Regions from separate parts of the Bacillus sp. TCT6 genome, predicted to be linked through region 2. Evidence: riboswitches for the same ligand, from Rfam matches in the RefSeq annotation. Region 2 holds a riboswitch; the other holds the start of a gene.

Region 1 (12,497 bases), 4.3 Mb from region 2:
ATTTTGTTTTTTTTGTTTAGAATCATTAAGGAAGGTGGATATTAATGAAAAAATATTGGCATAAGTTATCGTTCCTTCAAAAGAACGTCTTATTAACCGTATTAGTTATTTTGACACTTGTTGGAAGTATGGGCGCGTTAAGTTTCAACATGTTTCAAAATAGTATGATGTCTTTATTTGAAAGACAGTCTATTGAAACAGGAGAAATAGTGTTGAAAAAATTGGATGTAGAATTAGTTAGAGACATGGCGAAAGATCCTACAGCCGAAAAAGTGAAAAAAGAAAAGTTAACAGAGAAATTAGATGAAGTGTCAAAAGAATTGAAAAGTGTTGGACAAACGTATGTTACAGGAGCAAAGCCGAATGAAAAGCGAGAATTACAACTCGTTGGTTTGACTACAGAGTTAACAAATGCATTCCCTATAAAGCCGGGAGATTATTATGAACAACCCGCTCATTGGATGAAGGCGTACGATAAGGTCATTGATACGAAAAAGGCCCAAATGACAGAAGTATATGAAGATGAAATAGGTTCGTGGGTGACAATATTAGAACCAATTACAGATGGAGAAAACAATATTGTTGCAATTATTGCGGCTGACTTAGATGCTTCCATTGTTCCTATTACAAAAGAGAAGTTTATGATACAGGGCTTACTCTTTATCATTATTTCATTAGCAATTGCGACTATTACTCAATTCTTTATCGTGCGTCACTCGCTAGCTCCATTAAAAGATTTACGAGAAGGATTACGTAAAATTGGTGAAGGTGATTTAAGTATTAAATTAAAAGAAAGACCAGATGATATTGGAATTATTAATGTTTATTTCAATAACACGATTGAAAAATTTAAAGGGATTATAGATAAAGTAAGGCAAACTGCTGAGCAAGTTTCTTCTTCTTCACAAGAATTGTCGGCGAGTACAGAGGAAAACAGTATGGCAGTTCAAGAGATTGCAAGTTCTATTGAAGGTTTAAGAGTAGGGGCACAGTCTCAAAAAACTTCAGTACAACAATGTTTAGGAATTGTACATGGAATGGAAGATAAGGTAGAAGAGATAACTGGGGCTGCAAAACAAGTTGCGGTTGCTTCTGAAGGTATGGAGCAACATTCAATTGAAGGTAATGAAGTGATTGGACAAATTATTAATCAAATGAGTTTAATCCAAAATGCAGTACAGGATTTATCTTCCATCATTTATTCGTTAGAAACAAGGTCAAAAGAAATTAGTGATATCGTAACTGTAATTACAGGTATTTCAAATCAAACAAATTTATTAGCTTTAAATGCTTCTATTGAGGCTTCACGTGCTGGAGCAGCTGGAAGAGGGTTTGCAGTTGTTGCTGATGAAGTACGAAAATTAGCAGAACAAACTGAAGCGTCTGCAAAAGATATAGCGAAATTAATTGGTGAAACACAAGCTGAGACAGAAGATGCTGTAGTTTCAATGCAAAAAGGTTCAAAAGAAGTAGAAACTGGAATTTCACTTGTTCAAAGTAGTGGAGATTTCTTTGAAAAAATTTCAAAATCAGCGCAATCTGTTACAGATCAAGTAAAAGCTGTCTCTGGTAATTCGAGTGACATTTTACAAAATAGCCAGAATATTGTTCAAGTCGTAAATGAATTATCACATATTGCAAATACTTATGCCAACAGCAGTAGTAATGTTGAAGAAAGCATGAAAGAGCAAGAAATATCAGTACAAGATATTGCAGAATTAGCGACTTCTTTAAGTTGGCTTTCTCAGGAATTACAAGAGCTAATTGGTGAGTTTAAAAGTGAATAAGAAGAAAGATCAATTCTAATCGAAGGGGGATCCCCCTTTGATTATGAATTGAACTAATTTGCCCGTTAATAAGGGATGAAAAAGGTGTGAATTTTCACACCTTTATTATATTTGAGAGAGGAATTTACATAAATATGAAATTAGCAATTTCTTATAATGAGATGGTAAAAGAATTTTTAGGAAAAGTAGAAGGAAGTATTAAAATACCTAAAGATGTTCAAGGAACAGAATTTGGGGTAAAAAGAAAAACTGAACTATTTCCAAATTTGACTCACATTGTAGATTTAATAGGAGCGACTGCAACGTGGTTATATCATATTTCTAAAGAAAAACATATTGTCGTGCTTTATCATGTAAGAGGAAGTTTATTTCCGATTACTATTGAAATTTCTAATTTTCTCTCCTATGAAAGTTTGAATTTACAGATTGAAGAGCAACTGGAACAAATTAAAGAAATGAATGAGGAAGAAATAGAAGAGTTTCAAAACGGTAATACATTATATGAAATGTCACCTATTATTATTGGTGAAACATATTATGAGCTACAAGACACGAATACATTACAATTTGTATTCAGTAAAAATATGCAAAGCGTAGAAATAATATTTAATAGTGTTAATTGGAAAGAGACAACGATTACTCGTTATGCACAACAAATACAAGGTGTTTTAATCAATACATTACAAAATAATAATAATTATATAAATGATTTTAATGTTATTACAGAGGCCGAGATGGCACTTTATAGTCAAGTGAATGATACGACAGCAGTATATCCTGAGAAAAGTATCGTCGATATGTTCTATAATACTGTTACTCAATTTCCAAATCGTATAGCTTTATCTTCAAGGGAAGGTACTTTAACTTATGAGGAGCTAAATAAAAAAAGTAATCAAATAGCTCATATGTTAATTAAAAACGGCGTCCAATTAGGAGACTATGTTGGAATATTTATGAAACGTAGCATAGACACAGTAGTAAGTATGGTAGCTATATTAAAAGCTGGTGCAGCGTATGTTCCGATTGATCCAGATTATCCGGAAAGTAGAATACAGTACATTATTCAAGATAGCCAAGCGAAAGTTATATTGATGAAAGAGACGCCTATAACATGTGATGGGGTTCAAACAGTTTCAATGTATGATAGTGAAACTTGTGAAGATATAGATGTAAAGTTGTCTATTCATTGTGATGATGTAGCTTATATGATTTATACATCTGGTTCAACAGGGAATCCAAAGGGAACGATGTTAGCACATAGAGGCGTTGTTAATCTGTACATTTGGATGCAAAAGCAATATGAATTGACAGAAGAGGATGTATTTGCCCAATTTCCTTCCTTTAGTTTCGATGCTTCTGTATGGGAGTCATTTGCTTCTTTATTCTGTGGAGGAAACTTGTATGTATTATTAGAGGAAGAGCGATTGTCTGTAGAAGCATTTGCACATGCAATCTATAAAGTGAAAGCAACTTCGATCTTGGCATTAGCAACAATTTTTGTTCGACAAGTAGCAACTTATTTAGCAGAAGAAGATATATATAAGCTAGCTTCCCTAAAAAGAATTGCGATTGGCGGTGAAATGTTGCCTGTAGAGGTTATTAAATTGTGGAGAGAAAGAATAGGTACAAATGTTGAAATTCATAATGTATACGGACCGACAGAATGTACAGTAGTGACGACAACTTATAAAATACCTAGTCAGTTAAATGAGGATATTGCGAGTATTCCCATTGGTAAACCATGTTCTAATTATCAAGTTATGATTTTGGATGAGAATATGAATCTTTGTCCAATTGGTGTACCTGGTGAATTATATATAGATTCAGTAGGATTAGCAAAAGGGTATTTTAATAAACCTAATAAAACAATTGAAGCTTTTATTCCGAACCCTTTTAATCCTATAGTTAGTATATATAAAACAGGTGATATTGTTAAGTTGCTAGAGGATGGAAATATAGAGTTTTTACATCGGAAAGATGATCAAGTAAAAATTAGAGGACATCGTATTGAACTAGGAGAAATCCAAAGTAAAATTTCTCAAAATCATAATATAAAAGAAAATGCTGTTTTTGCTAAGAAGAGTAAGGAAGGTAGCCAATATTTAATCGCGTTCTATACAACTTTAAATAAAAAAGAAATACCAGAATTAGTTTATCAGTTACAAGAGCAATTACCAGATTATATGGTGCCATCTAAACTAATTTATATTAATGAATTACCACTTACACCTAATAAAAAGATTGATGTTAAGAAGTTAGCTCAGTTAGAAGAAAAGTATGAACCGGTTCGTCTACAAGAATATGTTGCACCTTCTAATAAAGCAGAAAAACAAATAGCGAACGCTTGGGCGGAAGTATTAGGAATTTCAAAAGTTGGAGTGCATGATGATTTCTTTACAATTGGTGGACATTCATTGAAAGTATTACGAGTCTTAACATTGTTAAAAGAAGATTTCTCACATTTAACAATTCAAGATTTCTTTAAAGAAAGAACGATATATGGATTAGCTCGAATTGAGCGAGAAGTAAAAGTAGAGAAAGAAGAAGTATTTCGTGAATATAAAGTGATTCACGAACCGGATACTATTACGTATGCAAACGTTTTGGAAGAAACCCAGATTTCAAATGTCTTTTTAACAGGAGCTACTGGTTATTTAGGATCACACATATTATATGAATTGCTGAGAGATACATCTGCTACTATTTATTGTTTAGTAAGACCAACCAAAGATGTGCAGCAAAGAATTATAGATACATTAACAGCTTACTTTAATGATATATGTGAAGAATGGTTACAGCGTATACAGGCCGTAGCTGGTGATCTGGGAGAAGAGTATCTTGGGATGAGCGAAGAAGAATTTATGTTCATCAGTTCTAAGATGGATACGATAATTCATTGCGGTGCAGATGTAAGACATTTTGGAGATGTAAAACAATTTGAAAATATAAATGTCCAAGGAACTAGCCGTATGCTAGCATTAGTGGAAAAAGATGCTACATTCCATTTTATTTCTACGATTGGTATCCCGTTAGAATTAGCGGTAGATCAATGGGATACATACATGAAAACTGGTGATTTTAATTACAGTGTAGACTTAGAGAATGTATATTCAAATAGTAAACTACAAGCGGAAAACATTGTTCGTGAAGCAATGAAAAATGGTTTGCGTGGAAATATTTATCGTGCAGGTAATTTAGCATGTCATTCAGAAACAGGTTCGTTCCAACAAAATATTGAAGGAAACGCATTTTATCGTCTTATTAAAACAATGCTATTAATTGGAAAAGCACCAAATGTGAAGTGGAAAGTTGATTTCACACCAATTGATTTTGCTAGTAAATCAATTGTAACGTATGTACAAGATTCACAAATAGATGGAGAAACATTGCACATCTGTCATCCACATCAAATTGAGTTTGAACAATTTATACAGCTAATTGGAGAGTGTGGATACAATCTTGAACTGGTTACACTTTCAGAATATGAAAATGCCGGACTTGAATTAGCAAAGGGAAATGAAGTAATAGCAGAGTTAATTGCTTCTCAAGTTGCAGGAGATGGAGCGCAGCAATCTGAAATTGTAATGGGTACGCGTAGAACGAATGAATGGATTAAGAAAAAAGAATTGAAAGTACCAGCAATTAATAAAGAATTTATACAGCAGTTATTAGCTCATGGTGAAAAAGTTGGTTATTTTCCAAAAATAATGAAATGATTATGCATGCTTTTGTTTGTTCAATAAAATAAATCATGCTACAATGAAAACGAATTAAGGACCGGGGAGCCAATTGGCTGAGAGGATGTAAGTAAACATCGACCCTCAACCTGATCTGGATAATGCCAGCGTAGGGAGTTACTTAAAGTGATGTAGCATATGTTATTCTATAATAACTTGCATACAAGGCTTTCCTACGCAGTAGGAAAGCCTTTTCTTATTTTTGAAATTTAATTTTATAAGGGGGATTTTATTATGTCACAACAAGTTACAATGTCATTTTCAGTAGTACCACAAGCGAAAACGAAAGATGTATATTCTGTTGTCGATAAAGCAATTGAAGTTGTGCAACAATCGGGAGTTCGTTATGAAGTAGGGGCAATGGAAACAACTTTGGAAGGAGAATTAGATGTACTTCTTGATGTCGTTAAACGTGCACAACAAGCTTGCGTCGATGCTGGAGCAGAAGAAGTGATTACTTCTATTAAAATCCATTATCGTCCAAGCACTGGTGTAACGATAGATGAAAAGGTTTGGAAGTACCGTGATGAATATGCAAAACCAGAAGCAATCTAAACTTATTACAACTATTTGGCTTATCCTTCTCATTGCGATATGGGAAGGATCTGTTTCATTATTTAAAATCGAACCGTGGATTTTACCAAAGCCTTCTGCCATTGTTCAAGAATTAATTGGGATGAAAGATTTACTATTACCAAATACGATGCAAACACTGCAGGAAGTTATAATTGGACTATTCTTTGCAATTTTATTGGGGACGAGCATCGCAATTATTATGGACGTTATACCGTTATTTCGTATTTTAATAAATCCATTGCTTGTTATTTCGCAAACAATTCCAATTGTTGTACTTGCACCACTATTTATTATTTGGTTTGGATATGGGATGTTGCCGAAAGTAATGGTCGTAATACTCGTTTGTTTCTTCCCAATTGCGCTTAGTATTTTAGAAGGTTTTCAAACAGTAGATAAAAACATGTTGAAGCTGTTACAAACAATGAAGGCGACGAAATGGCAAGTTTACCAGAAAGTAAAATTTCCAGCAGTGCTTCCATACTTTTTCTCAGGCTTAAAAATTGCAGTTACATATAGCGTAATGGGGGCAATTATCGGAGAATGGCTCGGTGCAAGTGAAGGATTAGGCGTTATGCTTACGAGGGCTACAAAATCATTTTTGACTGCTCGAGTATTTGGTGTTGCAGCAATCATCGTTATGGTGACATTGTGCCTGTATTTTATCGTAGAGTTTATGGCAAGAATAACAGCACCATGGATATATAGAAAGGACGGCAGAAAATGAAAAAAGGTTTGAAAGTTATGTTAGCTGCCTTATTAGCGGTAGGTGTGGCTGGATGTAATCCGGCGAAGAAAGAAGAAAGTGCAAGTAAAGATCAAAAAGTAAAAGTAGTATTAGATTGGTTTCCAAATACGAATCATACTGGCTTATATGTAGCACAAACGAAAGATTATTACAAAAAGCAAGGATTAGATGTAGAAATTATTCAACCGGGTGACAATGTAACAGCAGAGCAAATGATAGCATCAGGAAAAGCAGACTTCGCAATAAGCGCACAAGAAAATGTAACATTAGCTCGTGTGGAAGGAATTCCTGTTGTATCTGTAGGAGCGATTATTCAGCATAACACTTCAGCGTTTGCATCGCTTAAGAAAGATAATATGACGTCACCGAAAGATTTTGAAGGTAAACGTTATGGCGGCTGGGGAGGACCAGCGGAAGAAGCGACATTAAAGACGATTATGGATAAGCATCAAGCTGATTTTAATAAAGTTGAAAAAATCATCTTAGGACAAACAGATTTCTTTAAATCAATCGGTCGTGATGCAGATTTCGAATGGATTTATTACGGTTGGGATGGAATTGAAGCGAAGCGCCAAGGAAAAGAGTTAAATACGATTATGGTGAAGGACTTAGATCCAGCGCTTGATTTCTATAGTCCTGTTATTATTACGAGTGAAAAACATACGAAGCAAGATAAAGACTTTGTGAAAAAGTTTATGAGTGCAACAACAGAAGGTTATAATTTTGCAATTAAGGAACCGAAAGAAGCTGCTGATATTCTAATTAAAGCTGTTCCAGATGTAAATAAAGATTTAGTTCAAGAAAGCCAGAAATGGTTAAGTACGAAGTATCAAGATGATGCGAAAGCATGGGGAGTACAGAAGGAAGAAATTTGGACGAATTACATGAATTTCTTATATGACAACAAAGTTATTAAAAAGAAAATCGATGTAAAAGATGCTTTTACAAATGAATTCCTTCCAAGTGAAAAATGAGCGGATTACAAATAAAAAATATAGTGAAATCTTTCGACGGAAAGAATGTATTAGAGAATATTAGTGCCTCTATACAAGAGGGAGAGTTTGTTTCCTTTGTAGGACCGAGTGGTTGCGGGAAAAGCACATTATTAAACATGATTGCAAATGTTGAAAAACCAACAAGCGGGAACGTAATGTATAAAGATAAGCAAGTACAAGGGCAAGATGTTGTTAGTTATATGCCACAACAAGATTTATTACTACCGTGGCGATCAGCTTTGCAAAATATCGTTCTTCCGTTAGAAATTGAAGGAAAGCCGAAAAAACAAAGGCTGACAGAAGGAATGGAAGCATTAAAGCAGTTCGAACTAGATGAATATGCAGACCATTATCCAGATGAATTGTCTGGTGGTATGCGTCAAAGAATTAGTTTTCTGCGCACATATTTATGTGAAAAGCCAATTATGCTGCTTGATGAGCCTTTTGGAAAGTTAGATGCATTTACAAAAATGGAAGTACATAGCTGGCTTTTAAACTCTTGGCATCAAGAGAAGCAAACAATCGTTATGGTTACACATGACTTAGATGAGGCAATCTTGCTTTCAGATCGCGTATTTATTTTATCTCAAAGACCAGCGTCAATTGTTGGCGAGGTACAAGTGAAATTACCTAGACCGAGAACGATGGATATGTTAACATCACTCGAATTAAAAAAGGATAAAGAAGAGATTTTAAGTGTGTTAGCTCCTTATATGAAAAAATAGAAAAAGCTGATGTTTTAATTTTAGACGAACCGACTAATCATTTGGATGTAGAAACTAAGATGGCTTTAAAAGAAGCGTTACAACAATATAAAGGAACGGTTTTAATTGTCTCACATGAACCTTCTTTCTATGAATCGTGGATAACAAAAGTATGGAATATAGAAGAGTGGAATGCTGAACAATATGAATAAAGAAAAGACATTAGCTTTTATGAGCTAATGTCTTTTCTTTGTGATTAACATGATTTTCGAGAACTCTTACATGAGAATTGTATGAAGAAGCACTCTTATGGTGCGCTTATAAGCGTGCTTTTTCTTTTGTTATATTTATAATAATACGAAAGCCTTTCCCTAAAAGGTGACTATCTTTCTTTATATATATAGATAGTTCAAAGTGGAATGAAAATAATTCCTATATGTAAAGAATAATGTGGATATTATAGGAAGACAATAGAAATTAAAGGGAATTCATGTAAAATTCAAATTAACTTCATATCAACTTCATATTGGAAACTAATTATAATAGGTTATTGTGATGCTTTTTATTTTTCATAAAATTAAAAGTTTGAATTTAGGAAGTATTGCTCAAACCTAAATTCAAACTTTAGTGAAATAATTAATGGATATTACGTCTAGTTTTCGCTAATGACGGCATTTAAAAGTTCGGTAGGATTACCCGTTCCTGCACCACCAATTGTAATTGATCCACCAGGAGGAATTTCGCCATTCCATCCTGCGTTCGTAATTACATAATGATTATTTGTTTTACTACTAATTTTAGAATCCCAAACTTGTGTTAAATTGCCGCTATAATCAAATTCTAATTTCCAATTTTTAATAGGAGTCGTTCCGTTATTTTTAATTATAATCGAGAAGTTATAACCGCTTCCCCAATTCGAAGTGACTGAAAATGTAGCAGTGCCATTTCCATCAGGAGGTGTTGTATTAGCTTCATCCGTTTTGACAGTAAGAGCGGTAGGTTGTGATTTATTTCCAGAAGCATCTTTGGCAATTACTGAAAATGTGTATTCCGTATTAGGTTTTAAGTTTTTAATTGTAATGCTATTTGTTGTTGCACTCCATTTTTCTTCTCCGGCAGTAATTTCGTATTCAGTAACGCCTACGTTATCAGTGGATGCAGTCCAGCTTAATTGAACTGAGCTTGAAGTTTTATTCGTAACTATAATGTTTTTAACATTCGTTGGTGGCTCAGTATCTTTTTGGTTAATAGGTCCACCAAGTAATTCTTTTACTAGCGTATCAAGTAATTTTGGACCACTACAACTATATTTTGGACTTGTACGGCAATCTCCGCTTAGTTCCCAAAACATTGCTCCACTTAAACCTTTCGTCTTTATATAGTCTGTTTTATATTTCATAGATTCATTGTCATCGTAGCTAATAAATGTGCCTGTAGTTGCATTATATAAATAAGGTACTTTAGCTGTGTCATTCCAGTAGCGTACAAAACCATTTTTATTAACGTAATTGGCTGCTAAATCACCGTAATCATATACACCTGTGTCACCGGTAGAATAATCATCCCAAGTACCTTTAGAAGCAAGTTTCCCATCACTACCTGGTTTGCAAGGTTGATATTGTCCGTTATTTTCTTTACCACAACTTTTCCAGCCACGTCCGTAAAAAGGTACGCCTAATACTAGTTTATCCACTGGAACACCTTCATTTGTATAAACATCTATAGCACCATCTACGTAAAAATTCGTATTTGCTGCTGGGTCATTTGGATCCTTATATAGAGCTGCATTATGATTAGAAGTAGCTTCCCATCCGCCGTGGAAATCATATGTCATAATATTAATCCAATCGAGTATTTGAGAAATTTTCTTTAGCTCTGTATGATCAGCGTAGCGTTGGCTTGCGCCTGAAGCGATTGTTAGTAAATATTGTTTGCCATCTTCAGCACCTGCTTTATTCAAAGCATTTCGGACGTCTTGAAGAAGGAGAGTGAAATTTTGTTTATCTTCAGGACGATAACTACCACCAGGAATCGTTTCAACGCCCGGATATTCCCAGTCTAAATCCACGCCATCAAACCCATATGCACGAAGAAAAGATACTGTAGATTCAGCAAATACTTTTCTTGTTTTTTCATCAGCGGCCATATCAGAAAAGCGGTTAGACCAAGTCCAGCCACCAACGGAAATAATTGTTTTTAAGTGAGGATATTTAGCTTTTAATCGTTTTAGTTCTCCGAAATTTCCGCAACGGGCATATTTATCGCAATCTTCCCAAGTTGTCCCTGAACCAGGATACGATTTGGTAACATCAGCCCATGGTTCACCGAGTACGAGAGTACCATTAGGAACCTCTTTATTTTGCAATGGTACACCAGATTCTTTACAGTTCCACGTTTGTTTATTTGGATTATCAGTGTGAGTAGAAGGGTTTCCATGTTTTCCATTCCAACAAATATCCGCGAAAGCATAGTTAAGGTGAGTAAGTTTTGATGCATCAATGTCAGCAACTTGATAATTACGTCCGTAAACGCCCCACGAAGGAAAGTACCCAACAATTTTTTGACTTTGCTTTGGTGAATCTGCTAATGCGAGATTTGGAGTAATAAAATTTTTGAGAAAAAGAGGTAAGAAAAGTAGTAGAGATAGTAATAGCAGTGTGAATTTTTGAGACCTCATAGCCATTTCTCCTTTCAAAATAAAAAATATATTTAAAGGCATACGCCAATAAATCAAAATGAATCTAGACGTATGAAACGTCTAGATAAAATGATCAGACATCACGAAGTCTATACAAGGGAGCTGGGGGTGATTAAATCGTAACAAATGTAAGATTTAGTGTAAACGCTTTATTAAGTTAAAACATACTTTCTCAATACAAAAAGGCTTGAATACAAACTATATATGAAAACGAAAGATCGGTATGGGAGGAAAAAGCTTATTATAAATAAATTTGAGAAAAAATTGTCTGGAGTCAATTATTAAAGACGTAGAAAGATAAGGAAATATCATGTAAAATAATAGTAAAAATATGTAAAGGAGGGAATGGTGTGGATGTGTTTTTGAACATTGCTGAAGAAAAAATTCGACAAGCAATACGGAATGGTGATCTTGATTATCTGCCGGGAAAAGGAAAACCACTACAATTAGAAGATCTTTCAATGGTACCTCCAGAACTTAGAATGAGTTATAAAATTTTAAAAAATGCGGGAATGATTCCATCAGAAATGGAACTACAAAAAGATATATTAAAAATAGAGGATCTAATTGCTTGCTGTTATGATGAAGAAGAGAGAAAGAAATTACGAGAAGAGTTAACAGCAAAAACGCTTCGTTTTCAGCAGGTAATGGAAAAGAGAAGGATTAAAGATAGTTCAGCTTTTCGTATGTATCAAGATAGAGTATTTCATAAATTGCGTTAAGAGGGATAAGATGCATAAATTTAAAACGATAGAAGAATTAGCGACATATATTGAAGAACAACAATTGGTACTTCTGTTCATTAAAACAGAAAATTGTGGTGTTTGTGATGTTATGTTAAGGAAAGTAAATTACGTATTAGAGAATTATGATTACGTAGAGAAAATAGAGATATTACTACAAGACATGCAAGAGATTGCGGGGCGATATGCAGTATTTACAGGACCAACAGTTTTATTATTTTATAATGGAAAAGAGATCCTTCGGGAATCGTGCTTCATTTCACTTAAAAATCTAGAGAGAACCATTCAATTATTCGAGGAATAAGGGAGGCTTTTATATGGAATTTATTATTGTCATACTATTATTTGTTGTAGTTGGAATAATCGTAACAGCAGTTCGATCGAACAAAAAGAAGGTAAATCTTACAAAACAAAATAACATTCATAATTCATCTAACAGCTCATCACCATTATTTTTCTTTGCTGGATCTGATAATGATAGCTCGCATGATGGCGGTTCACATGATTGTGGA
Region 2 (12,497 bases):
TTCTATGTCGTCACTTAGGAGTTTTTTTGTTGTGTATTCCATAATATGCTCGTTGTATGGAAGGCTGGGTGTTCCGAAAACATTACGAAGTTTAGTAAGTTTATGGTGATGGTTTTGTGAAGTGCACTGTAGGGCATCCCTTTTTGTAGTTGAGATGTGTATAGTCTTCCCCAATAATATAAACTGCGTTTAACCATATCGTGATTATTATTGAGTTGTATTTCTACATTGACTTTTGTTCCTGTGTTTAATGTCGCTGAAATGTCTAAAATAGATAACTTATCCTCTTCATATTCCCTGTGTAAATGTGGATCTTCTAGTTGTAGAGAAGCAATGGGCGACTCTAAAGAATCTTGTAACATAGCGTTTAAAAATGCAATTAGAATATCTTCACTACCATTCGTACCAAACAATTGTTTAAATGCAAAATCAATGCGTAAATTAACTAACTGTTGGTTGAACAAAGTTTGTCCTCTCCCTTATATGAAGGTGCTTCTTTCCTTCATTGTACATAAAAAGAACTAGAGTATGCAAACTAGTCATTCTACTATTTTTTAGTAATATTATTAGAAAATGAAAGGTAAGTATGTTTATGGTATACTCTAGTGAAATTGTAAATAAGGATGCTAATACGAACTGGGAAAATTGGGTGGAGTTTGGTTGTGACTGAAAAAGATAGGAGAAAGAATAATAAATGAAAAGAAGAAGAAAATCTGGAGAAAAAGTACAAATGAGTCATTTTACACTTCCTTTATGCTACGGAAGTGAAGCACCATATTATTATTACGAGGTAGCGCCCCATGAAAGAGAGGGACGCTTCCATTTAACATCAGAACTTTGCGTAATGGACGATGAACATTACTTTATTAGAGGTTGTTTAGAGATTCCTATCATTGATTACCACGAAAATTTCATATGGACTGTGTGGGTATCGCTTAGTAAAGAAAGTTATGATGAAGTATTAGAAAAGTGGGATGAGAGAGGCCGAGAAAATAGTGATCCTTATTTTGGGTGGTTATCTGTAGAAATACCAGTTTATCCAGAAACATTAAATTTAAAAACAAATGTACATATAAGAGAAGTTGGAATGGCACCGTATGTTGAATTAGAGCCAACCGACCATCCTTTAGCGATCGAACAAAGAAATGGAATTACTTTAGACAGAGTTAAAGAAATAGAGGAAATTATTCAACGACATAACTAGATTAGAAGAGAAAAAACGAGTGCTAGCACTCGTTTTTTTCTTTACACAACCGCAGGATTATAAATCATCGTAAAGTGTCCTGGTAATAATTCAATGTGACAAGGTGTATGAAGCGAACTTTCTCCATCTGTATCTACTTCTTTTTCTTCCTCTGTTTCGATATGAATGGATTTCGCTTTTACGTGGAAGATGTCATTTTCATTTGAGTCTTCAAATAATTTCTTTCCGATGTAATCTTTAAATGCTTGAATCCCTGTTGATTTGACTACGAAAATATCAAGTGTTCCGTCATCACATTTTACGTTCGGAATAAAGGATGGAATACCACCAAGATATTCACCATTTCCAACCATGACAAGGACAGCTTCGTCTTCATATACTTGTCCGTCATAAGTAATTTTTACCGGGAATGTTTCAGCATTTTTTACAGTTCGAATTGTACTTAAATAGTAACCGATTTTACCAAGCTTTGCTTTTTCTTCTGCATCGATATTGTTTGATACTTCAGATACGAGACCAATCCCCCAGAAGTTTAAGAAATGTTGTCCATTTGCTTTTGCAACGTCAACTGGTTTTATATGTTCTTTTGTAATAAGTTTTGCCGCTTCTGCAATGTTTTGCGGAACACCAAGTGTGCGAGAGAAGTCATTGCAAGTTCCACCTGGAATAATTGCAAGTGTAGGTCTAGTTTCGAGAGGTGCTAAGCCATTTGTGCATTCAAATACTGTTCCATCACCACCAAAGACGATAATTAAATCTACTTTACTAGCAAACTCTTGGCAATATTTTGTTGCATCACCTTGTTTTTTCGTATGAAGGATATGTAGATCAGGAAAAGCTGCGGCAAGAGGTGGTACGATTTTTGTTAAATTTGTATGTAAGTCACCTTGACCAGCTTTCGGATTTACGATGAGGAGTACTTTTTCAAATTTTGTCTTTGTCATTTTTATTCTCTCCCTTTGTCTTTTACGAATCGTGATAGAAAATAAACTTCCATCAGTAACTGATGGAAGCTTATTTTATTATATTATTCCGTTACAACTGAAGCAATAAATGGTAAGTTACGATATTTTTCCGCACAGTCGATACCGTATCCAACGATGAATTCATCTGGAATTTGGAAGCCAACATATTCAGCTGTTAAGTCTACTTTACGGCGTTCTGGCTTATCAAGTAATGTACAGAACTTGAGTGCCTTTGGTTTATGCATAAAGAAGTGGTCTTTTAGGAAATGAAGTGTTAAACCAGAATCGATAATATCTTCTACAACAATTACGTTTTTTCCAGTAATGTTTACGTCAATATCTTTTAGTAGTTTCACTTTTCCTGTTGTTTCTGTTTGATTTCCGTAGCTAGATGCAGAAATAAAGTCAATTGTTACATCATTTTTGATGTGACGAATTAAATCAGCAGCAAATACGAATGAACCTTTTAATACTGCGATAACTACGATTTCTTCTCCTTCAAAGTCACGTTCGATTTGAAGTGCTAATTCTTTCACTTTTGCTTGTAATTGTTCTTCAGAAATTAAAGTGTCTTTTATTTCAATATTCATTGTAATCCTCCTACAGTGTAAAACTTGCGAACATTTCGACTGTAAAGGATAGAATAGAAAAAGTCAAAGGAGATAGTAATTTTTTACAAAGATAAAGACAAAATCATCTGATGATATGATATACTAAGCACATTAAGAAAACGCTTCCAAAAAGGGTGAATATGATGAAGAAGAAACAGTACACAAGTGTAACATTTATAAAAGCATTACTTTTAACAATTGTTCTTGGCCTGTTGGCTTACGTAATTGATGTACCTGCGATTCGTATTTCATTAATTGGAATGACTTTAGTGTTAGGAGCAATTTCGCACGGTATGATGTCGCAGCTAAAAGAAGCTGGACTTGATGATATGAGAAATCATATAGATAAAAAGTAAGAAACCTTCATTATATAGAGTGAAGGTTTTTTGTTTCTTACAAAAATGTAAGGTAGTTGTAAGGCAAATCGATAGTTGCATAATAGCATTTTGGATAAACTATGGGTGTAAGGTAAAAGGCAAGCATATTTTAGGTAAATTAAGTTTTAGGCACTCTATATGTGAAAAAGGAGTAGGAGGGCATGGAGAAACGTTGGACGACCTTTTCTTTTTTAGCGACTAGTAATACCGTAATGCTAGATGGAAAAATGGATTTTTTGCACTTGTTTGATCGTGAAGATGATCATTCTTCTTCTAAATTTACAATGAAATGGAATAAATGGAGCGAAAGTTGTAGGTTTGAAGAAGAGGCCCCTAACGAAGAGCAAAAGATTATTTTGACAAACCCTATTAAAGCGTGGGTTGTTCAACGTCGTAAGTGTAACGTCAAAAATCACTTCAAGAAAACTGAGCCGAGACAATTAGTTATCGCTCCGGCCCGTTCTACTTCCAAATCGCGCGAAAGTAACATGTAAATATTGAGACACACACCCGAAAAAAACATCGTATATATTGCGATGTTTTTTTCTTTTTCTACAATGAAATCTTTAAATGAATTATATTTCATCTGCATCTTATATTTATATCTCTTGCTTATTCTAGTAATACATCCGATGCGAGTTGATGTGAATAAAATATAAGGAGAGAATGAAGATGAAAAAGAGACTATTACCAATTTGTGCAATGGCACTTTTAACAGTAGGATATTCTTCAGTAGCGAGTGCTTCAACAGGAACATTGACAAAGGAAGAAGCAGCGCAAATGCAGCAAGATAAAGCTAAAAAAGAAGAAGCAATTAAGGAACAGCAAAAAAGTGAAATAGAGAAAAAGGAAGCGGCACAAGTACAAGAAAAAAATGATATGGCTAAAGAAGAGGAAGCAATAAAAGCTGAGAAAAAAAGTGAAGAAGAGAAAAAGAGAATAGCGCAAGAACAGTTAAAAAACGATATGGCCAAAAAAGAAGTAGCTATAGAAGCTGGGCAAAAGAATGAAGTAGCTAAAAAAGAAGTAGCCAAGCCAGTTGTACAAGGTGAAAAATTGCCAAACACGGCATCAAATAACGTGGTAATGATGGGATTAAGTGCAGCCCTTGTAGCACTAGGTACATTATTTGGTTTGAATCGTCGCAGTAAGTTTAAAGCGTAAATAAAATATTGTCCTATAAAGAATGGGATAATTTCATATATTAAAAATGGTAGGTTACTCCTACCATTTTTGGCATGGAGGGATGAAACATGAAGTTACTCAATTATATCGGTATCATATTGATGGCTATAGGGCTATTCATGGGATCCTATTACGCTGTGGAATGGTATAAAGGAAAGAGCTCTGCCGGGCAATTAACAGCAGAAGAAATAAAGAGCCTTAAAAATATACAAGATACTCAACTTTCTCATGAAACACCTGTAACCACTCAAGTGCCTTCTTCTCAAACAGAACATAAAGAAGGAGAAAAGGTAGCGATGTTAAACATACCGAAAATAAAGAAGAAGTTTTCTATATATTGGGGAGCGGATGATACGACTCTGAAAAAAGGAGTTGGTATGTTTGTTAGTGATTTAACGACAACTCCATCTGGAGGGGGACATACTGTACTGAGTGGACATCGAGATACTGTATTTACAGATTTAGGAGAGTTGAAAGAAAAGGATACCCTTGTTTTAGAGTATGATAATAAAACGTACACATATGAAATTCAAAAGACATGGATTACTCATGCGGATGATCGTAATGTTATTATAAAAAAAGAAGAACCGATATTAACACTGACAACTTGTTATCCATTTGATTATATAGGGGATGCACCAGATAGATATATTATCGAGGCGAAGTTAACTGGCAGTTATTCAAAATGAAATTATAGTTTCTGAAAGCAGGAGGGGGATATATAAGTTATGTCAAAAAACATTTTAATTGTTGAAGATGAAGATATATTACGTGAAATATTAAAAGATTATTTTTTAAGTGAACAATATGTAGTGTTTGAAGCGAGGGACGGGAAAGAGGCTTTAGTTGTATTTGAAGAAGAAGAAGAAGTTGATTTAGTTATTTTAGATATTATGTTGCCAGAACTCGATGGATGGTCTGTTTGCCGAAGAATTAGGAAGACGTCCGAGGTGCCTATTATTATGCTGACGGCGCGCGTAGATGAAGATGATACGTTACTTGGTTTTGAACTTGGGGCAGATGACTATGTGACGAAGCCGTATAGTCCACCCATTCTATTAGCAAGAGCGAAACGATTATTAGAAAGTAGAAAGGCATCGAAGAAACCTTTAGAGAATGAAGATGATACGTTATCGATTCATGGCATCCAAGTTCATTTTCCGTCACGTACTGTTACTGTTGATGAGGCAGATGTTAGTTTAACGCATACGGAGTTTGAAATATTAGTGTATTTCATGAAAAACCAAGGAATTGTACTAACAAGGGAACAATTAATTTCAAGAATTTGGGGATATGAATTTGCTGGTGATGATCGAACGGTTAATAGTCATATTCGTAATTTAAGAAATAAATTAGGAGAGAAGGCAAAGTACATTACAACTGTAGTACGAACAGGTTATAAATTTGAGGGAAATGTATGAAGAAAGGAATTGTACTAAAATTATTTACTCTTACAACAGCATTATGTATGTTGATTTTAGCGACGATATTTATTGGACAAACGATATTTTTTAAACAATATTATGCGAATCGAAAAGTGGAAGATATTAAAGTGAATTTAAATTCCTTTGAGAAGAATTATCTAAACTACACAGGAAATGCAGAAGGAATTCAGAAACTTGAGCAAGACTTTTTTAGGGAAAATAATACGTGGATTACGACACTAGATCAGAATGGGAATTTAAAACATGTGGATGATTTTTATTTTGAGGTAACGATAGATCGTAGGCAACAAAAGAGCTTTGGACAACAACTATTCAAGATACCCTTATACAATCTCGTCAATATAGAGGAGATTGATAATAAATCATTAGAGCAGTTTTTAGGACAAGAGATTTATTTTTCTGGAGTGAGAAAAGAAGATAGTTTTATTCCATTCTCTTTTTCTTTATCTAAGCAGAATTTAAGTGGATCTAATAAACCGTTAGAAAAAGCATTTCAGGAGAAAATAAAATTAGATGAGGAGAAAAAGAGAGCGGCTGGGGAGCAACTTGCTAAGGAAAAGAAACCAGCCGTACAGGAAGAAGCTGCTCAGGAATTAGGCGTTTACATAGGAGGACGTGTTACAAAAGTACAGTTACCAGATGTAAACGGTCCTGTGAATCCAATTTATAAAAATAGCATATTTTTAGATAATATTAAGGGTTTTCAAACCGATTTATTATTAAAAGAAAGCAATAAAATACGATATACAACACAAACAATAGATTATGAAAAGAATGATATAAAATATAAATTATTAGTTAAGCCAATAAAAGAAAAAGACGGATCAGTAGCATATATATATGCAATGGCTTCTTTACAGCCTGTAGATGAAGCTGTACAAATGGTGCAAGATTATTACATATACATCATTGCATTTGTAGTCGTTCTTATTTTTTTAGCTTCGTTTTATTATTCAAAGCAAATTGCCAAACCGTTATTAAAAATAAATGATACGACGAAGAAAATAGCGCATTTAGATTTTACAGAAAAAATACCGATTACTTCAAAAGATGAAATTGGTGATTTATCGAAAAATATTAATATACTTTCTAACAAATTAAATTCTCATATCGGACAGCTTGAACAAGATATTGAAAAGGAAAGAAAGTTAGAAAATACACGGAAAGAATTCATTTCTGGTGTTTCGCATGAATTGAAAACACCGCTGAGTATTATGAAAAGTTGTATTTCCATTTTAAAAGACGGGGTAGCTGAGCATAAAAAAGAGTATTATTTTCAGGCGATGGAGAGAGAAGTAGACAAAATGGATACTTTAATTTTGGATATGCTTGAGTTAGCTAAATTTGAATCTGGTACATATAAAATGAAAAAGTCTTCGTTTTATATTGATACAGTAATTGAAGATATATGTGAACATCTATCTGTGGAAATAGAGAAAAAAGAACTTCATGTCCATAAAAATATACGTTCATTTGAAGTGATTGCAAATCAAGGCCGAATTGAACAAGTCATTGTGAACTTCATTACGAATGCAATACGTTATACACCAAATAAAGAGGATATTATTATTTCGACAATAGATGATAAAGATCGTATAAAAGTGTGCATTGAAAATAAAGGTACTCACATTGAAGAAGAACAATTAGATAAAATTTGGGATCGCTTTTATCGCGTGGATGCAGCTCGGCAGCGTTCACAAGGTGGGACGGGACTTGGGCTTGCTATTTCTAAAAATATTTTAGAATTACACGATGCTGAATATGGAGTAAAGAATACAGGAGACGGTGTATTATTTTACTTTTACTTACCGAAAAAAGCGTAGATAATGCATGCTACGCTTTTTTTAATTTATTTTCATACTATCTTTACCTAATCTTTATTTTTAAACGATATAATCTGGTTAGAAAACGAGGTTATGTAAGGAGTCGATGAACCGTGCATAGCAATTGGCTAAGTATAATGGTATTTATTTTCTTTTGTGCATTTATTGTATTTTTAATTGATATTACGATATGAAAAAAGAGCGCTCATTAAGCGCCCTTTTTTTGTGTATTCATTTGATAAGCACTGATGCTTTTGAATAAACGTGGTGAAGTGATAAATAAAAATATAAGTAAAACGGTACATAGAATATAGGAACCAATCATTGTACTACCGTTAAATATTAAAGAATATAGAACTGCTGATTGTCCTTTTGGTGCATATTGTCCCCAGAAAATGATACCAGCGATAAAGTGACAGAAGTAACGAGCTAGACTACCGATAAAAGTAGCGACGATAATATATCCAATTACTTTCTTCCCTTGGTTTGGTTTTGATGAAGGTTTGTCTTTACGGCTACCTAAGTTTGATTGTTCTTCGTTATTTTCATTGGATGTTAAAAGCGCCTTTTGAATTGGACGATAGAATAAACCAGCAAACCCAATGAATGCGAAAGCAATGAAGTATTCAATTAATACTTGAATTGGTGTTACGATAATGGCATCGCCTACAACAATTTGTAATAATCCCCAAATTAAGCCTCCTAAGAAAGCCATTTTGAAACCCCAGCGATAAGCGATAATAAAAATAGGAATCATTGCAAAAGATATAGAACCGCCTGTAGCTGATATTTTTATTGAAAGTGGTAAAATGTCGATGACCATGGCGAAGGCTGCAAGAATAGCAGATTCAATCATCGCTTGTAAATTGGTGTTACGCATGTTGTCTCCCCCTAAATCCAAGTTGTACAAAAAAGAATAGATATCATAGGAGGATACGAAATACGTAAATGAAAAGAGGTATGTATTTCGGACGTTTGCACAATCCCTGCGTTAGCATTAACTAACAGGTTCGAAGGGTCGGAACGAAGTGTTCCCTCTCAGCGGCATGGCTCCCCCAGTGATAACGAGATTCTTTATTTGTTATTGTTTATTGTAAGCGAAATGGATGGGAATGGCAAACGAATCTGTTATGACAATTATTGAAATAGAATTGTAGCGAAATGTTAATAAATATGAAGCAAAAGGGTATAGTACAAGAGAAATAGAGTGTGCTATAATTCTTCTGAAAATAATTATCATTCTCTTCGGAGGGGGAAGGTTATGAGCTTAGTAGATATTAAAATCGGTGAGAAAGTGCTAGTGAAAAGTGTTCAGTCTTTAGATTATTTACTAAAGAGAAGATTGGCTGCTTTCGGTCTTTCTGAAGGAAGCGAACTTCGTATGAAGCAAAAGGCGATGTTCAAAGGTCCTTGTACATTGGAGTGTCGTGGACAGTTAATTAGTATTCGTCATTGTGACGCGAAAATGATAAAGGTGGAATTAGCGTGAATAAGGTTGCTTTGCTAGGGAATCCAAATACAGGAAAGACATCATTATTTAATGCACTTACTGGTTCTTATGAATACGTAGGAAACTGGAGCGGTGTAACAGTAGAAAAAAAGGTTGGTAAATTAAAAGATAGACAAGGAACATTAATTGATTTACCAGGTGTTTATGATTTAAATCCAGTTTCACGTGATGAAGGTGTTGTAACAAACTTTCTATTAACAGAAGAATTTCAGCATATGTTAAATATTGTGGATTCTTCGCAGTTTGAACGAAATATGCATTTAACGTTGCAGTTGCTCGAATTTGGCAAGCCAGTTTCAATTGGTCTAAATATGGTTGATGTGGCGAAGCAAAGAGGAATTGTGATCGATGTAAAACGTTTATCCGAATTATTAGGCGTAACAGTCGTTCCTGTCGTTGCAAGAAGTGGAAAAGGTTGTGAAGAACTACTTGCGACCCTTAAAGAAAATGACAAAAACGAGAAAAAACCATTCATTATTTCATATGGTGTACAAATGGATGAAGGAATTGAAGAGGTAATTTCTCTTTTAGAGAAAGCGAATTACGAGCATCCGAGATGGTTAGCACTTCAATTTTTAAGCAATAACGAAGTAGTAGAAAAAGAAATAAAAGCATTACCAATTTATAAGGAACTTGTAGCCATTCGATCTCGCCTAGAGGGAAAACTTGATTGTACGTTGGAAGAGCACATTTACAAAACTCGTGAAGCGTATATTGAAAAGTTAAAAACAAATGTTATGAAGCATGAGAAAGAAGGGAAAATTCCTTTTTCGGAAAAAATTGATAGACTAATTACGCATAAAATTTTAGGACTTCCAATCTTTTTAGCAGTTATGTTTTTTATTTTTCAGGTTACGTTTACGTGGATTGGGACACCTTTATCGGATATGTTAGATGAGTTTTTTGGTGGCCAGCTTACGGATTGGGTGACGGTTGGACTTACAAGTATTGGAGCTTCTCATTTTATTCAAGCGCTCGTTACAGAAGGTATTATTGCCGGTGTTGGTGCTGTATTAGTATTCGTACCACAAATCTTTGCACTATTCTTTTTCATTTCATTATTAGAAGACTCAGGATATATGGCGCGAATTGCAGTTGTTATGGATCGAATTATGGAGTTCTTCGGTTTAAACGGAAAAGCGTTTATTCCGATGATTATCGGTTTTGGATGTAACGTTCCAGGTATTATGGCAGCGAGAACGATTGAACAAGAAAAAGAACGTTTACTTACAGTTCTTGTAACACCATTTATGTCTTGTTCGGCACGTTTGCCTGTATACGCATTATTTGCGGGCGTATTCTTCCCTCATAGTCAGGCAACTGTTGTATTTTCTTTATATGTTGCAGGTATTGTTCTTGCATTACTAGTTACAAAAATTATGTCTCTTACAATTTTAAAAGCGGAAAAGTCTATTTTCGTAATTGAACTACCTCCTTACCGCGTGCCACAAGCGAAAACGTTATGGCTAAGCACGTGGGAGAAAGGGAAAGGATTTGTTCGTAAAGCAGGTACATTCATCTTTGGTGGTTCTGTTGTCATTTGGTTATTAAACTATGCAGGTCCATCAGGATTTGGTGTTGATATGGGAGACAGTTACTTAGCGATGATTGGTGGGTTTATCGCACCGTTATTTGCACCGCTCGGCTTCGGAACGTGGCAAGCTGCAGCATCCCTTTTAACAGGATTTTTAGCAAAAGAAGTTGTCGTTTCTACAATGGCAATTATTTATGCAGTTAAAGAAGATGTGCTTGGAAACGTAATGGGAGCACATTATACAGCATTATCAGCTTATGCATTTATGTTCTTTATTTTATTATATGTTCCATGTTTAGCGACGGTGGCTGTTATTAAACGTGAAACAGGATCAGCCAAATGGACGATTTTCTCAGTCGTTTATCCACTCGTTGTTGCTTATGTATTAACGCTTATTATATACCAAGTTGGATCTTTACTAGGATTCTAAAAGGAGATGTATAATGATGGTCAATATTATAATTGGAGCTATCATTTTTGGTTATGCAGCATACACGTTAGTTAATTTTGTAAAGAGAAGTAAAAAAGGAAAATGCGCAGCATGTTCTTTAAATAAGTCATGTCAGTCGAAAACTTGTAGTCCGGATATGGAACAAATTGCTCATAATAAATAGAAAAAAGCTTTGCGAATTGCAAAGCTTTTTTGTTTTACTTTTTAATTTTTACAAGTTGAGAAGCTTCGACGCCTTTGTAACCAGGGAACTCTTTACTTGGGTCTTTATCAAATTTTAATACACCTACAGATTTTTCATCACCTTTTACATTGTTGTAAGTTGCGTCATCGACAATCGCATACATATCTGTATATGCACGGCCACTTCCGATAATTGTGTTGCCTTCATATTTTAATTTTGCCCCATCAAGTGTAGCATTTTCTACTTTTTCTTTTGCAAATAATAAACCTTGTTCTGTTGTTACAGCTGGTAATTTATCAAGTGGTTTCGTGTTGTCTTTTTCATCAACTTTGCTAAGTAACTCTTTTTTCACTAGTTCTTCACCAGTTTTCTTATCCATTACAAGAACTTTTTTACCATCTAATGTTGTCATTTTCATTTTATAGAAGTCTTTTTCTTTCACTTCTTTTTTGTTTTTATCTGTAATTTGCTGAACTTGTTCTTCTGAGCCGTACAGTACAAAACCGTTCGCTTTCTCTCCTAATAAAGAACAACCTGATAATGCACCAAATGAAATTGCTGCTGCTAATCCGATTCCTACTAATTTTTTCATGATGATTTCTCCTTTTATATGTTTTATAGTAAATACAATTTTTGTATTATTGCTTACATGTGAAGAAGCTTGTTTGTTGCTTCTGGTATTAGTGTATAAGAAATATCAGAATGCAACTATCGAGTTAGCTTACAGTAACATTACACTTATGTAATTTAGTGAAATCGCACAAAAGTAAGTTAATTTCAAAGAGGGATAATGAGAATATATTATAAATACAATATTGTATATAGAATGTCATATTATAATGGATGTATTTTGGAAATAACATGTAAGGACATATTAGTTTTGTTATAATAAACAAATAGGCTGTAAAATGAATATTCTTTACTGTAAAGGGAGATTTTTCAGTTTTCCAAGTAGTGAATTTGAAATATGAGGTTTATCATAGGAGGAATTTAGATGTCTGTATTTAAACGATTAAGAGATTTAACAATGTCAAATGTGTATTCATTAATTGAAAAAGCGGAAGATCCAGTTAAGATGACTGATCAATATTTACGCGATATGCAAGCCGATGTACAAGAAGCTGAGAAAAGTGTAGCAGCTCAAATCGCACTTGAGAAGAAATTCAAAATATTATTTGAAGAGCAAGAAGCACTTGTGAAAAAACGTG

Evidence for each region. A riboswitch is a leader RNA that binds a small molecule or an ion and turns the genes downstream of it on or off. The one in region 2 is predicted to bind thiamine pyrophosphate.
Region 1: linked by a shared signal. The riboswitch ahead of AC0ONG_RS00720 (MTH1187 family thiamine-binding protein) and the one ahead of thiT (energy-coupled thiamine transporter ThiT) in region 2 are both predicted to bind thiamine pyrophosphate.

Annotation. Positions count from the first base shown of each region.
Region 1 is NZ_JBVYHX010000001.1:163,667-176,163, forward strand. Features, by position in the region: gene AC0ONG_RS00710 (methyl-accepting chemotaxis protein) at 45-1,787, shown strand; gene AC0ONG_RS00715 (non-ribosomal peptide synthetase family protein) at 1,922-5,503, shown strand; TPP riboswitch at 5,556-5,657, shown strand; gene AC0ONG_RS00720 (MTH1187 family thiamine-binding protein) at 5,759-6,079, shown strand; gene AC0ONG_RS00725 (ABC transporter permease) at 6,051-6,824, shown strand; gene AC0ONG_RS00730 (ABC transporter substrate-binding protein) at 6,821-7,819, shown strand; gene AC0ONG_RS00735 (ABC transporter ATP-binding protein) at 7,816-8,565, shown strand; partial or broken gene AC0ONG_RS00740 (P-loop NTPase family protein) at 8,562-8,756, shown strand; gene AC0ONG_RS00745 (glycosyl hydrolase family 18 protein) at 9,197-11,221, opposite strand; gene AC0ONG_RS00750 (DnaJ family domain-containing protein) at 11,593-11,964, shown strand; gene AC0ONG_RS00755 (thioredoxin family protein) at 11,975-12,289, shown strand; gene AC0ONG_RS00760 (hypothetical protein) at 12,303-12,497, shown strand, end outside.
Region 2 is NZ_JBVYHX010000001.1:4,453,251-4,465,747, reverse strand. Features, by position in the region: partial or broken gene AC0ONG_RS22910 (Rpn family recombination-promoting nuclease/putative transposase) at 1-413, opposite strand, end outside; gene AC0ONG_RS22905 (DUF2199 domain-containing protein) at 695-1,204, shown strand; gene AC0ONG_RS22900 (diacylglycerol/lipid kinase family protein) at 1,246-2,148, opposite strand; gene hpt (hypoxanthine phosphoribosyltransferase) at 2,232-2,759, opposite strand; gene AC0ONG_RS22890 (hypothetical protein) at 2,921-3,136, shown strand; gene AC0ONG_RS22885 (hypothetical protein) at 3,319-3,651, shown strand; gene AC0ONG_RS22880 (LPXTG cell wall anchor domain-containing protein) at 3,830-4,321, shown strand; gene AC0ONG_RS22875 (class D sortase) at 4,411-5,031, shown strand; gene AC0ONG_RS22870 (response regulator transcription factor) at 5,071-5,763, shown strand; gene AC0ONG_RS22865 (sensor histidine kinase) at 5,760-7,610, shown strand; gene thiT (energy-coupled thiamine transporter ThiT) at 7,819-8,490, opposite strand; TPP riboswitch at 8,576-8,677, opposite strand; gene AC0ONG_RS22855 (FeoA family protein) at 8,872-9,099, shown strand; gene feoB (ferrous iron transport protein B) at 9,096-11,084, shown strand; gene AC0ONG_RS22845 (FeoB-associated Cys-rich membrane protein) at 11,098-11,268, shown strand; gene AC0ONG_RS22840 (lipoprotein BA_5634 family protein) at 11,303-11,881, opposite strand; gene AC0ONG_RS22835 (PspA/IM30 family protein) at 12,284-12,497, shown strand, end outside.